Regions from separate parts of the Methylotenera versatilis 79 genome, predicted to be linked through region 3. Evidence: predicted binding sites of a transcription regulator. Region 3 holds the regulator's gene; each other region holds the start of a gene.
The links. Region 3 encodes sigma-54, which starts transcription at its own class of promoters, with help from an activator protein. Its sites were predicted from a motif close to TGGCACNNTTCCTGCT; they were not measured.
Positions count from the first base shown of each region.

Region 1 (4,697 bases), 120 kb from region 3:
TACGCGCTTTTTATCTTCATTCGGTGCTTTAAGTTTATCTAAAGTCGCAGCAATACGTTGATTTAATACAGGTAATTGCTTGCGGATTAAGTTAAGTAACGCAGCGTTATCTTTATCTTCAGTTTGTTCAGCCGCGGAAACCAGTGTGCCAACCGATTGCAAAATATTTTTAATATCATGTGTTAAACGTGAGCCTGTTTCATAAAATGCCTGCATATAAGCATTCTGGCGCAAGGTTTCTTCGCGTCGTTTGGCTTCATAAAACTCGCCCATAATTTGGGTTAACAATTTTACATGTACATACAAAGCGGGTGAAATTTGCCAATTGGTGTGCAATGTCATGTGAAAATCTTTAAAGCTAAAATTGGTTTGATGTTTGGATGACTCGCCCAATTTGCCTTGTGTCTCATCTGCCAACCAAGAAACGCCAGAAACCCAAGCTAGTGATGTCATTTCTATCATCGCAGCTTGCACAAAACCGTTTGGAGTCGATTCGATTTCAGCCAAAACCGCGATACTTTTTACCCATTTTTCAAATGGCATGCCGATACTTAACAGATAGCGTGACATCAAAAGTTCTACGCCGGAGAAACGTGTGCTGGGCTGCCATAAGAAGCTAAACGCCAGCAATACAAAAGCCATGCTGAATATGGTGATAAACATCACTTGTATGTAGTTAACTGTGTTTAGTGTACCAATTGCGTAACTGCCAAGTACTAAAATCAAGGCAACAAGCATGAGTAATAAGGTATAGAAAAAGTCTAAAACCGGTAATTGGCCCGATTTGCTAGTTTGATTGCCAATAAAAAAGATAGTGATCGGTAACAGCGGAATCAAGTAGCGAATGACAAAAGTAGCCGCCTCTAAATCATCAGATGCGCCGAGTAGTTTTGGTACAACCCACAATAGCAGCATTGAAAGTAAATAACTGGCTGCCAAAATATGGATAATGCGGTTGGTTTTGGTTTCTTCTGAAAAAATCCGCCCGCCCAGCAAGCCAAATAAAATAGATAGCCAAAGCGCAGTTAACCACCAACTGGAATAAAAAAAGCCAATAATGCCGACGCCAATAAAGATGGCGAGCGCTGGCCGCGAAAGTTTTTCAGTGCTGCGCCAAATAGGCTGCCATAACAAAAACAAAGCGTATGTTCCTAAGAAAAGTGTTTGTTTTAAGTAATTTTGCTCGTTGCCCCAAATTAAAAAAGCATGCAGTGAGAGCAACATTAATGCTAAAACACGGTGTGAGTTTCTAATCAAAATAAGATTTATTTTGTGGTAATTGAATAGGGTTTTAAACATCGGGTATAGTCCGTATTTAGAAGGTACGTTGTCGTTAATGTGTCAATAATCTGTCAGTTATGACGAAATCTCAACAAGCATTTTTATTGCTTGGGTTAAATTTACTTCAAAATAACTTAAATAGCCATTAAACAAGACCTGATGCGGTGAAAATGCATTGGCATGTTGTTTGCATGAATTATGACAAAATTGTGATTGTTGCAATAAAAAATCACATGATAATATCGGTTAAAAGGATACCACAATGAATAAACAAACAGGTTTTACCCTTATTGAGCTAGCCATCGTGCTGGTGATTATCGGCCTGTTGCTGGGCGGTGTTTTAAGAGGGCAGGAACTGATTAATAGTGCTAAGGCAAAAAATATCACTGCAGATCTTAAAAACGTACAAATTTTTATTTACGGCTACCAGGATAAGTTTCGTGCAATTCCTGGTGATGATGCTAATGTGGCAGTTCACATAAATGGCGGCACAGCAGCAGGCTCGCCAGCAGCAACGCTTAATAATGCGCAAATTAATGGAGCATGGAATTCTACAACTCCTACAGATGAATCATTTTTATTTTGGCAACATGTACGTTTAGCTGGTTTTGCAACAGGTCCTACAGCAGTTAATGATCCTGCATATTTACCACGTAATGCTGAAAGTGGTCGTTTTGGAGTACAAAGTCTTCCTGGCTTTGCAACTATTGTGGACGCTGCTCCAATGACGGGTTCATATGTAACTTGTACTGAAAACATTGCTGGTAGACTGGTTAAGCAAATTGATGCTAATCTAGATGATGGTAATACGGCAACAGGTTCTTTGAGAGCAGTAGCAGTAGCTGGACAACCTTCTGTGGCAACAGGACAAATTGTAGATGGAACACCCTATATCGTTTGTCTTGCGTTTTAATAGATTAGCCCGCATATGCGGGCTTTTTTGTTTGTAATACTATCTATTTAAACTTTTGATTGTTAGACGTTTTGATTTAGAATGTCTACAAAATTAAATCCCACATCAAATGACTCCAAATATCGTCGAACTCGACAACCTTTCTTTTGGCTATAAAAACCGCATGTTGCATCAAGGCATCAACATGGTGTTTCCGCGTGGCAAAGTAATTGCCATTATGGGCGGCAGCGGCAGCGGTAAAACCACGTTATTACGTTTAATCGGCGGGCAACTTAAGCCAAGCAAAGGTGAGGCGCGCGTTGACGGCCAGGTGGTACATAAACAAAGCCGCGCTGGCATTTATCAATTGCGCCGCAAAATGGGTATGTTGTTTCAACAGGGCGCATTATTCACCGATTTGTCTGTATATGAAAATGTGGCCTTTCCGATGCGTGAACATACCGATTTACCTGAAAGTATGATTCACGATTTGGTACTGCTGAAATTAAATGCTGTTGGTTTACGTGGCGCCCATAAATTGATGCCAACTGAGTTGTCTGGTGGTATGGCGAGGCGTGTGGCGCTAGCAAGAGCAATTGCGCTTGATCCCGATATTATTATGTACGATGAGCCTTTTGCAGGTTTAGACCCTATTTCTATGGCAGTTATTTGCGATTTGATTCGCACTTTAAATGATGCGCTTGGCGCAACCTCTATCATCGTGTCGCATGATGTAAAAGAAACATTTACCATCGCAGATTATGTCTATTTTGTTGCCAATGGCGTGGTTGCAGCAGAAGGTACACCAGAAGATTTGCGTAAATCAGACTTGCCATTTGTGCATCAATTTGTGCATGGCGAGAAAGATGGGCCAGTACCGTTTCATTATGCAGCGGGTGATTACAAGCAAGATTTGTTAGATTTTAAAGCGACATAATTGAAGTATATATAAGATGATTAAATCTAACTTATTTGTCTGTTTAGTTCGTACATTGCGCAGCATAGGGCATAAATTCAGTGACAACGTTTGGCGCTTAGGCGCTGGTGCGCGACTGTTTGGTCTAACGCTGGCTTCTTCTGGTGAAAGTTTTCGCCGATTTCATTTAACTGTTCGAGAAGTCTATTTTACGGGCGTTATGTCGCTGGTTATTATATTGGTATCTGCTTTTTTTGTCGGTATGGTGCTGGCTTTGCAGGGCTATCACACCTTGCAAAAGTATGGTTCATCCGAGTCTATCGGCGTATTGGTGGCTTTATCGTTGTTGCGCGAATTAGGCCCTGTGGTGACGGCGCTGTTATTTGCAGGACGTGCTGGCACAGCTATTACGGCAGAAATTGGTTTAATGAAAGCGACCGAGCAATTATCTGCAATGGAAATGATGGCGGTTAGCCCTATCTCACGCGTTATCGCACCACGGTTTTGGGCAGGCGTGATTGCGATGCCAATTTTGGCTGCGTTGTTTTCAATGGTCGGTATTTTGGGCGGTTATTTAGTTGCGGTACCGTTAATTGGTGTAGATGCAGGCGCATTCTGGTCGCAAATGCAGGCCAATGTTGATTGGCAATTTGATATTTTAAATGGCGTGATAAAAAGCCTTGTGTTTGGTGTTGCTTGTACCATGATTGCCTTGTTTGAAGGTTACGATGCGCCGCCAACAGCCGAGGGTGTGAGCCGCGCGACGACCAGAACAGTGGTGACATCGTCATTAGCAATTTTAGGGCTAGATTTTGTATTAACCTCATTAATGATTAGCATGTAAGGCAATAGGAGCAGGGCGATGGAAAGAACAACGATTGATTTATGGGTAGGTATTTTTGTGGCATTAGGGCTGGCTGCGCTGCTTGGTCTGGCCATGAAAGTGGGCAATTTAACCAGTAGCAATATTGGTGAAACCTACACGGTTACCGCTAATTTTGAAAATATTGGTGGTTTAAAACCACGTGCACCAGTTAAAAGTGCTGGTGTTGTCGTTGGACGTGTTGCAGATATTAAATTCGATTCAGCAACTTTTGAAGCGGTGGTTAGTCTGAATATCGATAAGCGCTATCCATTTCCAAAAGATACGTTTGCGAATATTTACACAGCGGGTTTATTGGGTGAGCAGTATATTGGTTTAGAAGCAGGTGGCGATGAGGTTAAGTTGGCTGATGGCGACAAAATCACGCAAACGCAAGATGCAGTCGTGTTGGAAAAAATGATTAGTCAATTTTTATATAACAAAGCGTCAGAGCCAGCAGCTGACTCAACTAAATCAAATGCTTCAGAATCACCATCAACCAAAAGTACAGATGATGCGTTAGGTGCAAACCCGTTAGATGAAATCACAAAACCGGTAAAACCTTAAAGAAGCTAAATTAATAGATACATTAAGAAACGATAAATAGGATTGCTCATGATTAAAAATGCGACAAAACAGTTATTAATTGCAACCACGATGTTGTGCTTTAGCGTTGGTGCATTTGCGGCAGAAGGTCCAGATGCCTTGGTTAAACGTACAGCTGAAGATGTGTTGGCTGTAGTAAA
Region 1 is NZ_ARVX01000001.1:529,446-534,142, reverse strand. Features, by position in the region: gene METVE_RS0102780 (sensor histidine kinase) at 1-1,224, opposite strand, end outside; gene METVE_RS0102775 (prepilin-type N-terminal cleavage/methylation domain-containing protein) at 1,544-2,194, shown strand; gene METVE_RS0102770 (ABC transporter ATP-binding protein) at 2,304-3,110, shown strand; gene mlaE (lipid asymmetry maintenance ABC transporter permease subunit MlaE) at 3,127-3,933, shown strand; gene mlaD (outer membrane lipid asymmetry maintenance protein MlaD) at 3,952-4,518, shown strand; gene METVE_RS0102755 (MlaC/ttg2D family ABC transporter substrate-binding protein) at 4,609-4,697, shown strand, end outside.
Region 1: a site for sigma-54 is predicted at 1,458-1,473, ahead of METVE_RS0102775 (prepilin-type N-terminal cleavage/methylation domain-containing protein). Genes of this name have one in related genera too.

Region 2 (4,697 bases), 380 kb from region 3:
AAAACCCAAAAACCGTTCATAAGTAGGGCTATGGCTTTATATGCCTCCGTTAACAAAGCTGATGATCCCGATGAATATTTACGTAACATAATTAGAAAACAAATAAAATCTGTATTACAGATGGCCGATAAAGTTAGAGCGTATTTGCTAATAGATTACTTAAAAGATTTATTACCAAGTGTAGATTCAAAGGGTGTTGAAGTGGAGATAGAAAGTGACCTTGAATGGTTGAATAAATCTGAGCAGTTTGTTATTAATGGAAGTATATATCCTCAAACTACTCCAAACGAAATTGAGAAGAGTATTGTCTATAAACATGTCAAAGAATATAAACAGCCTGAAGAAATATTAGCCCGTGTAATCGATTTTCTATATATTCAGCTTATTAAAGATGTGCTTACTAATAGAGCTCAAAATGAACATATAGCCCCAGCAATTAATAAATTAAAAAGTAAAAGAAAAGATATACACAAGCTCTTTGATACATCAGGCGTTCATACATTTTGGGAGAGCAACTTTGTTGTTGTGAACTTAAATAAAGTAAATCTGGATATGAAAAAAACCATACCTCTATTACTTTCTAAGATGCTTTATTCCGAACAAAAGAAATTCAATAATTCAAAGTCATTAAATATAATTATTGATGAAGCTCACAACATTCTTTCAACAGTCTCATCTCGCGAGTCAGAAAGCTGGAAAGATTATCGATTAGAAACTTTTGAAGAAATTATAAAAGAAGGTAGAAAGTTTGGAGTTTTTATTACAATTTCTAGCCAAAGGCCCAATGACATATCAGCAACTATAACGTCTCAAGCACATAATTATTTCATACACAGATTAATTAATCAGAAAGATCTCGCAACGATATCTAGTGCAGTTTCATATATTGACAAATTTACAGAAGAATCAATACCGACACTCCCAATCGGAACATGTATATTTAGTGGTATCGCCAGTCAGATGCCGTTAAAAATAAATATTAAAGAGCTACCCAAAATATACCAACCTAAAAGTGAAACTCTTAAATATAGAACGATAGTACCAATATAAACCACTGATGAGACTCAAATTTAATACCCTGTACTAACAACAATTTTTTTTATTTTTATACGCGAGACCCTCTAACCTATATTGGTTAATGAATCCCCCCCCCTGTACCTGTGAATAATTACTTAGATCGAAACTCTCGTAATCATTAAGGTAATTTCGAGCTTTAGATTCATTTATTTAATTAATAATAAAATGACATCTAAATTTATTGGTCTCTAAGCATTCAACATGAATACGCTATGCCCGCCAGCGGCTGCGATTTCTAGCGCACGCTTAGCCTGCGATTGACCTTTTACCTCATTGAAATCGGCATAATGATTTTTATGTTGCAGCGCATTTGATTGATATTGCGGAATAATGGTGTGACCGCTGAGATGTGCACACACTTCTAACAGCGAGTTTGCGGCATAAATAATGGCATCTTTTACCAAACTGGCTTCTTCTGCACTGGCTTGGGGCAAAATAAAAGCACGCTTGGTTTTGGTGCTATTTTTGACCATTTGATACGTCATGGCTAACGCACCGCGAATAGGTCGTAACTCACCAGTTAACGCTAATTCTCCAGCAATTTCGTAACGACTTAATGCGTCTTTAGGAATCTGCCCGCTTGCCGCCAAAATGCCCAAAGCAATCGGCAAATCATAACGTCCGCTTTCTTTAGGTAAATCTGCAGGGGCAAGATTAACTGTAATGCGTCGCGCAGGAAATTCGAATTGCGCCGTCTGAATAGCCGCACGCACGCGGTCTTTACTTTCTTTCACCTCAGCTTCTGGAAGACCTACGATAGTAAAGCTAGGCAGCCCATTTGCAAGATGCACTTCTACGATGACTTCGGGTGCTTCCATACCATTTAAGGCACGGCTATGTAGCACGGCTAAACTCATTGTTGCTTAATCTGCTCTGATGATATTGATTCTTTTAGTATCTGCTTTTCTAGCCCGGCAAGTTTTGTTTCTAAGCTTTCAAGTTGTTCGCGAGCGTGTCGTAATACCTCTGTTTGCACATCGAACTCTTCACGCGTGACTAGCTCCATTTTGGTGAGTGCGCCCTTAATTAGTGCATGAATGTTTTTGTCGACATCTGCTAAAGGCGATGTTTTTACTATGTCTTTGATTTTATTTGATAAATCTTGAAATTGAGATGAATTAAACATAATATTTCCTCGCTATTTTGGTGCAGTTTAACAGATTTTCACCGTTAGTTAATAACTACAGCTTACAAACATAAAACATAACGCATTGATTTTAATCACTTTTATTTTGGCACGCGCTTTGCTAGTCAATATCGTGGTTAAAACTACTTAATATTTTTACAACAACGTTAGGGGATACACAATGCGTAATTCATTATTATCAATCGCAGTACTAAGCGCTCTCGCAGTACCGACATTATCTTACGCTGAAGATGCGGTTGCACCAGCTGCTGAAGCAGCACCAGTATCAAATTTTACAGTAACATCAAACGTGGGTTTTGTTTCTGATTACTACACACGTGGTATTTCACAATCATGGCACAAGCCAGCGCTTCAAGGCGGCTTTGATATTGCGCATTCAAGCGGTTTGTTTGTTGGTGTATGGGGTTCAACTATTTCGCCAAACACATTTCCAGATGCTCCCGTTGAGTTAGATCTTTATGGTGGTTACAACGGTACGATTGATGCAGTTGAAGGTTTAGGTTACTCAATTGGCGCGATTGGTTATTTCTATCCGGGCGGAAGCTGGAAAAAATATTATGTTGCAGGAACACAGCAAACACCTAATGGCGGTCGCTGGGACACTTATGAAGGCAACGTTGGTTTATCTTACAAATGGATCAGTGCAAAAGCATCTGTTACTTTAGGTGACTGGTTTGGTGCTGAGAAAAAAACAGGTTGGGACGGCGGCACTAGCGGTACAACTTATATAGAGTTAAATGCTGCTTATCCATTGCCTTGGTACGGCTTGACATTGATTGGTCACGTTGGTCATTTAAATGTATCAGGCAAACTTGATTTGACACAAGGTAGCAGTGCTAACGCACTGAATGAAGATGATCCTGACTACACAGACTATAAAATCGGTTTGAGTAAATCATTTAAAGTGGCTAGCTCAGAAGGCTGGAACGCTGGTGTGTATTACACAGGCGCATCTGATACAGGTTACTGGAGCACCCGTGGCTTTGGTGGTGCAAGTTTCAACAATCGCTCAGAAGTTAAAGATCTAGCGGATGCTCGTTGGATTGTAACGATTGGCCGTGTATTTTAATTTTTAAGTTATATTAGAATGGTAAGCCAACGCAAATGCCTGGCTTGCCCATTACCTACCAACTGGAGAACAACATGAAATTTGTATCCGCAATTATCAAGCCTTTTAAGCTTGATGAAGTGCGTGAAGCCTTGTCGAATATAGGTGTACAAGGCATCACTGTCACAGAAGTGAAAGGGTTTGGTCGTCAAAAAGGCCATACTGAGCTATACCGTGGTGCAGAATATGTAGTCGATTTTTTACCGAAAGTAAAACTCGAAATCGCCATTAAAGATGACATGCTAGACCAAGTGGTGGATGCGATTGAAAAAGCTGCTGCAACGGGCAAAATTGGCGATGGCAAGATTTTTGTCTTCAATTTAGAACAAGTTTATCGCATCCGTACCGGTGAAACCGGGCCAGAAGCGCTATAAGGGGCATATAAAATGAAAAAATTATTATCTGTTTTATCGCTAGTTGCCCTGATGAGCATTGGTGCAGTGAGCACGAATAGTTTTGCAGAAGATTTACCAGAAGCAGCTGCAGCGACTGTTGAAACGGTAACTGATGGTGCAACTACTGTAGAGACCACAACCGTAGAAACGGTGACGGAAAATGCAGCCGCGGCCGCACCTGCAGAAGCTGTTCCAGCAGCGGCACCAGCTACATTGGACTCTGGCAGTACGAGTTGGATGATTGTGGCAACAGTATTAGTGTTGCTAATGATTATTCCTGGCCTGGCATTATTTTATGGCGGATTAGTACGTGCTAAAAATATGCTATCAGTACTCATGCAAGTATTTGCAATTACTGCGGTGGTTTCTGTAATTTGGGTTGTATATGGTTATAGCCTGGCATTTACAGATGGCGGTAGTTTAAATGGCTACATTGGCGGGTTTAGTAAAGCATTTTTATTAGGTGTTACTCCAAGCTCTCTTAATGGCGTGATTCCTGAATATGTCTTTATCACATTCCAATTAACATTCGCATGTATTACACCAGCGTTGATTGTGGGTGGTTTTGCTGAGCGCATCAAGTTCTCTGCGGTGCTATTGTTTGTCGCATTATGGGTAACTTTTGTATATCTCCCAGTAGCACATATGGTTTGGGGCGGCGGCGTCTTGGCAGCACTTGGTGCTAAAGACTTTGCAGGCGGTACCGTTGTTCACATTAATGCAGGTATTGCTGCATTGATTGGTGCAATACTAATAGGCAAGCGTATTGGCTATGGCAAAGAAGCAATGACCCCTCACAGCATGGTGATGACAATGATTGGTGCTGCATTACTGTGGGTGGGATGGTTCGGCTTTAACGTCGGTAGTGAGTTGGCTGCTGATGGAGTCGCTGCATTGGCTTTAATTAATACACAAGTTGCAACAGCAGCGGCAGTATTAGCTTGGATGTTCGTAGAATGGTTTGCAAAAG
Region 2 is NZ_ARVX01000001.1:1,026,112-1,030,808, reverse strand. Features, by position in the region: gene METVE_RS0105175 (ATP-binding protein) at 1-1,050, shown strand, start outside; partial or broken gene METVE_RS12570 (magnesium chelatase domain-containing protein) at 1,278-1,934, opposite strand; gene METVE_RS0105165 (accessory factor UbiK family protein) at 1,931-2,203, opposite strand; gene METVE_RS0105160 (TorF family putative porin) at 2,385-3,293, shown strand; gene glnK (P-II family nitrogen regulator) at 3,368-3,706, shown strand; gene METVE_RS0105150 (ammonium transporter) at 3,719-4,697, shown strand, end outside.
Region 2: a site for sigma-54 is predicted at 2,311-2,326, ahead of METVE_RS0105160 (TorF family putative porin). Genes of this name have one in related genera too.

Region 3 (4,697 bases):
GCACATCAAACACAAAATCCGCATCCAACGGAATACCATTTTTAAAACCAAAAGAAGTAAATAGTAAAACTAAGCCGCGGCTACTCGGCTCATCCGTGCTGTTATCTTGCTTGAGCAGATCGCGTATATGGTTGCGTAATGCATTAGCACTTAAGTTGCTGGTATCGATATGATGACCAAGCTCTGCAACACCAGCTAGCAGTTCGCGTTCTTTGGCGATACTTTCGGCCAATGTCGTGCTTTCGTTACTTAACGGATGTTTACGACGCGTTTCTGAAAAACGTTTTACCAAAGTTTCGGCAGCGGACTCTAAAAACCACACTTGCACTTGATTGCCATCAGCCTTCAGGCTTTCAATCGCTTTGGGTAAAGCTTCTAATGCTGCACTGCGACTATCGATACTGATGGCGACTTTATTATGATGGATCGCATTAAGGTGCTGTGAAATATGGGGCAATAAAGTGGCGGGCAAATTATCGATGCAATAAAACCTGTTGTCTTCTAATGCGCGCAAGACAATACTTTTACCTGAGCCAGAAAGACCTGTCACAATAATAATCTGCATTACTTTGCCTGCTTAAGCTTTAATTTTGGGGCTGATTTAAGACTGGATTTTGGCTCAGCACTTTCAGTATCAGCGCTTTGACTGTTAATTCTTTTTAAATTGGCATTTTCTAAACTGGCTTTTTGCATCATTTGCTTTTGACGCTGACTAAACTGTTTCGTTGCATTGATGCCTCTTAATAACAACATGTGGTTGCGCACAGCAACTTCCAGCAATACCGCAATGTTGCGTCCCGCCGCAATCGGTATATTCACCTTTGGAATCTCTACTTCCAACACGCGCTCATGCTGCGTTTTGGCATTCAGTCTATCGAGCTTAAGTGGATTCAATGTATCCGCTAATTCCAACTGAATAATCAAATCCAGCGGCTTGGTTGGCTTCACTGCATTATCACCAAAAAGTGCACGAATATTAAGAATACCTAAACCACGTACTTCCAAAAAATCTTGTAATAACGATGGGCAACGACCCTCAATGCGTTCCGGTGATATTTTAAAAAAATCGACAATATCATCTGCTACCAAACGATGTCCGCGTGTAATAAGCTCTAGCGCTAACTCGCTTTTACCAATCGCAGCATCACCTTTAATTAGCACGCCAAAACCTTGTACTTCTATAAAAACGCCATGCAAACTGATGGTTTCTGCCATCGCAAGTTTTAAATAATGGCTTAATAAATCCATTAACTGCGGGCTTTGCATGGTGGAAGTGAATAATGGAATATGGTGAGTATTGGCTGCTGAAATTAATTCTTTCGGCGCTTTTTCACCATTTGCAACGACAACTGCGGCTAAATCGGTTGCGTATAAATTAGTAATAGCTTGCTGCATCGCAATAATGCTCAGACTATTTAGATAGTCCATTTCAGCGCAACCCAACACCTGCACACGGTTAGGATGTACGAAATTGAGATGGCCAATTAAAGCCAGAGAAGGCTTAGTGACTTTTTCGGAATTGAGTTGGTTATTGCCGCCATCAAGCCCTGCAATCCAGTGGAGTTTGAGCTTGAGGCGGGTTTCCTTGAAGAGTTCGGCTACGTTAATTTGAGCCATAGATTATTTAAGTTAGTTAAGAGTTGGATTTTCATCAATAGACGGATGTTGACCTATATCTTGATGTTTAACAGCACCATTCGCTTTATGATGACTGCCGTGTTTTTCTTTATGTTTGAGAACTTGGCGGTCTAGTTTGTCTGTCAACATATCAATCGCGCTATACATATTCTCATCGATGCACTCAGCGTGTAAATCATTGCCGGGTACGTGTAATGTAGCCTCTACTTTTTGAGCGAGCTTTTCTACACTCATGGTAACTTTAACGTCAATCACATGATCGAAGTGATTGCGAATTCTAACGAGTTTGCTCTGCACATATTCGCGCATTGCAGGTGTAATTTCTAAGTGATGCCCAGTTAATTGTAAATTCATGACTTGCTCCTTATTGAAATTGTTCTCCAAGTAAAGCTTGCCAATAAGTAGCACATCTTTACTCATCGAACAATTTAAGTGTACACCTTTGATTATTTTTTGCGAGGTGGTTTGAGCAGATTATTCAGTATTATTTGTAACGCTTTTGTAAAATTGCTTAAAGCGATTTGCGTAAATTCGCTGGCGGAATATTCAGCGATTCGCGATATTTTGCGATAGTCCGGCGCGCGACAATAATGCCTTGTTTCGCCAAAATATCGGTGATTTGATTATCTGACAATGGCTTTTTAGGCGTTTCTTCTGCGACCAATTGTTTAATCAGCGCACGAATCGCCGTGGCAGAAGCAGAGCCGCCAGCATCAGTTGCTACATGGCTCCCAAAGAAATATTTCAGTTCAAAAACACCGCGCGGAGTGAGCATATACTTATGCGTTGTTACGCGTGAAATAGTCGATTCATGCAACTCAAGCTCTTCTGCGATCTCACGCAAAACGAGTGGCCGCATGGCGATTTCACCATGCTCAAAAAAATTACGTTGGCGATCAACAATCGCTTGGCTAACGCGCAAAATAGTAGAGAAACGCTGCTGGATATTTTTAATCATCCATTTGGCTTCTTGCATTTGCGTTTGCAGATATTGATTCGAATTTTCGCGATTGCGCTTCAAAATGTCTGCGTACAATTGGTTAATACGTAGTTTAGGAATCACGCCATCATTTAACGTTGCAATCCAAATGCCTTTCACTTTTTTAACCAGCACTTCATGCTGAATAAAGTGATCGCGACTGAGTTGCGCAAAATCGCTACCTGGGCGCGGATTTTGCTGTTTGATTAAAGTTTGTGCGCCTTTTAAGGCGATATCATCGCAATTCAGCAATTTACGTAACTTAGCGAAATCCTTATTTGCCAATACCGCTAAATGTTGTTGAACAATGATTTTGGCAATGTTCAAAAAGTCAGTTTCTTTTGGCAGCACATTGAGCTGCAACAGTAGGCACTCTTGTAAATTGGTTGCCCCTAAACCTGGCGGATCCAAATGCTGAATCAGTTTTAGCGCAGTTTCTAGCTCTAGCAATTCAATTTCAAGCTCTTCTGGCAATAATTCTGCCATGTCAGCCAATGACTCTTCTAAATAACCATCTTCGTTGATGCTATCAATTAATAACAGCACCAGTGTCTGATCGCGATCAGATAAAGGCATTAACTTAAGCTGGCTTAATAAATGCTCGCGCAAACTAGCTGAGACGATTTCTTGTCGCGTGTAGTCGCCATCATCATCGTCACTATTATTCTGACGCCCGCCTTCATCCCAGTTACTCGCGCTGCCATATTCTTCGTAATTTTCATCAAAATCAGTTGCTGAAAAATCTTCTCCTGCACTGGATTCTTGCGGCGCATCAATCGATTCTGTGTTTTCTTGGGAGTTAGTCGTGCTGGTTTCTTGATAATCTAAACTATTAAAAGCATCTGGTTCATCAACATCGGCGGCTTGTTTGCCATCAGCATCCAAGTTGTCATTATCGTTATTTTTTTGCAATACACTATCGTCGAAACCTGCATCTGCCTCACCATCTTCGCCATCGACCAGCTCTAACAATGGATTCTCTTGCAAAATCACATCTAGCTCTTGATTTAGCTCAAGGCTCGATAATTGCAGCAAACGAATTGATTGCTGCAATTGCGGCGTTAACGCCAAATTTTGCGACATTCTAAGTTGTAGATTTTGCTTCATAAATACTTGAGGCTAGAGCCTGAAATCTTTCCCTAAATACACTTCCCGCACTGCTTCGTTATTTACAATTTCTGCAGGATGCCCAGACGCAAACACCGTACCGTCATTTACAATATAAGCGCGGTCGCAAATACCTAAAGTTTCGCGCACGTTATGGTCTGTAATCAATACACCAATATTTTTGCTGCTTAAAAAACGAATAATCTTTTGAATATCTAAAACCGCGATTGGGTCGATACCAGCAAAAGGTTCATCTAATAAAATAAAACTAGGATTGGTGGCTAAACAGCGCGCAATCTCAACCCGACGGCGCTCACCGCCAGACAAACTGATTGCCGAACTGTTGCGAATATGCGTGATATGCAACTCTTGCAATAAAGACTCCAGCTGCGTATTTTTTTCATCTTCAGTTAGATTTTGCAGCTCTAAAATAGCCAATATATTTTCGGTTACGGTTAACTTACGAAAAATAGATGGCTCTTGCGGCAAATAAGCCAAGCCCATGCGCGCACGGCTGTGAATCGGCATGCGACTTAAATCTTTGCCATTCAGCAAAATACGTCCCGCATCCAACATTACCAATCCGACAATCATGTAAAAGCTCGTTGTCTTACCCGCGCCATTTGGCCCAAGCAAACCCACCACTTCGCCACTATTGATTTGCAGCGAAATATCTTGCACCACTGTGCGTGTTTTATAAGACTTCCGTAGATGTTCTACAACGAGTTCGCTCATTTTTGATGTTTTATTTTATTAAGTGTTTTATTCGGTTAAGTTTGTATTAGTTTGATTGAGACTCAGGTTTGCTAGTCGCCTCAGACGTATTGCTAAACCTTAAAACCTTATCCACTCTGGGCGGCGGATTCGTGTTGATTTTCAATTCAGAGGATTTATCATTTGCCGGCTTATCATTTGGAATGGCGGCGGGTTTATTTTTCGGCTGAATAATCGCTTTAACGCGACCCGTAGATGA
Region 3 is NZ_ARVX01000001.1:647,599-652,295, forward strand. Features, by position in the region: gene rapZ (RNase adapter RapZ) at 1-565, opposite strand, end outside; gene hprK (HPr(Ser) kinase/phosphatase) at 565-1,617, opposite strand; gene hpf (ribosome hibernation-promoting factor, HPF/YfiA family) at 1,630-1,992, opposite strand; gene METVE_RS0103395 (RNA polymerase factor sigma-54) at 2,150-3,724, opposite strand; gene lptB (LPS export ABC transporter ATP-binding protein) at 3,737-4,459, opposite strand; gene lptA (lipopolysaccharide transport periplasmic protein LptA) at 4,506-4,697, opposite strand, start outside.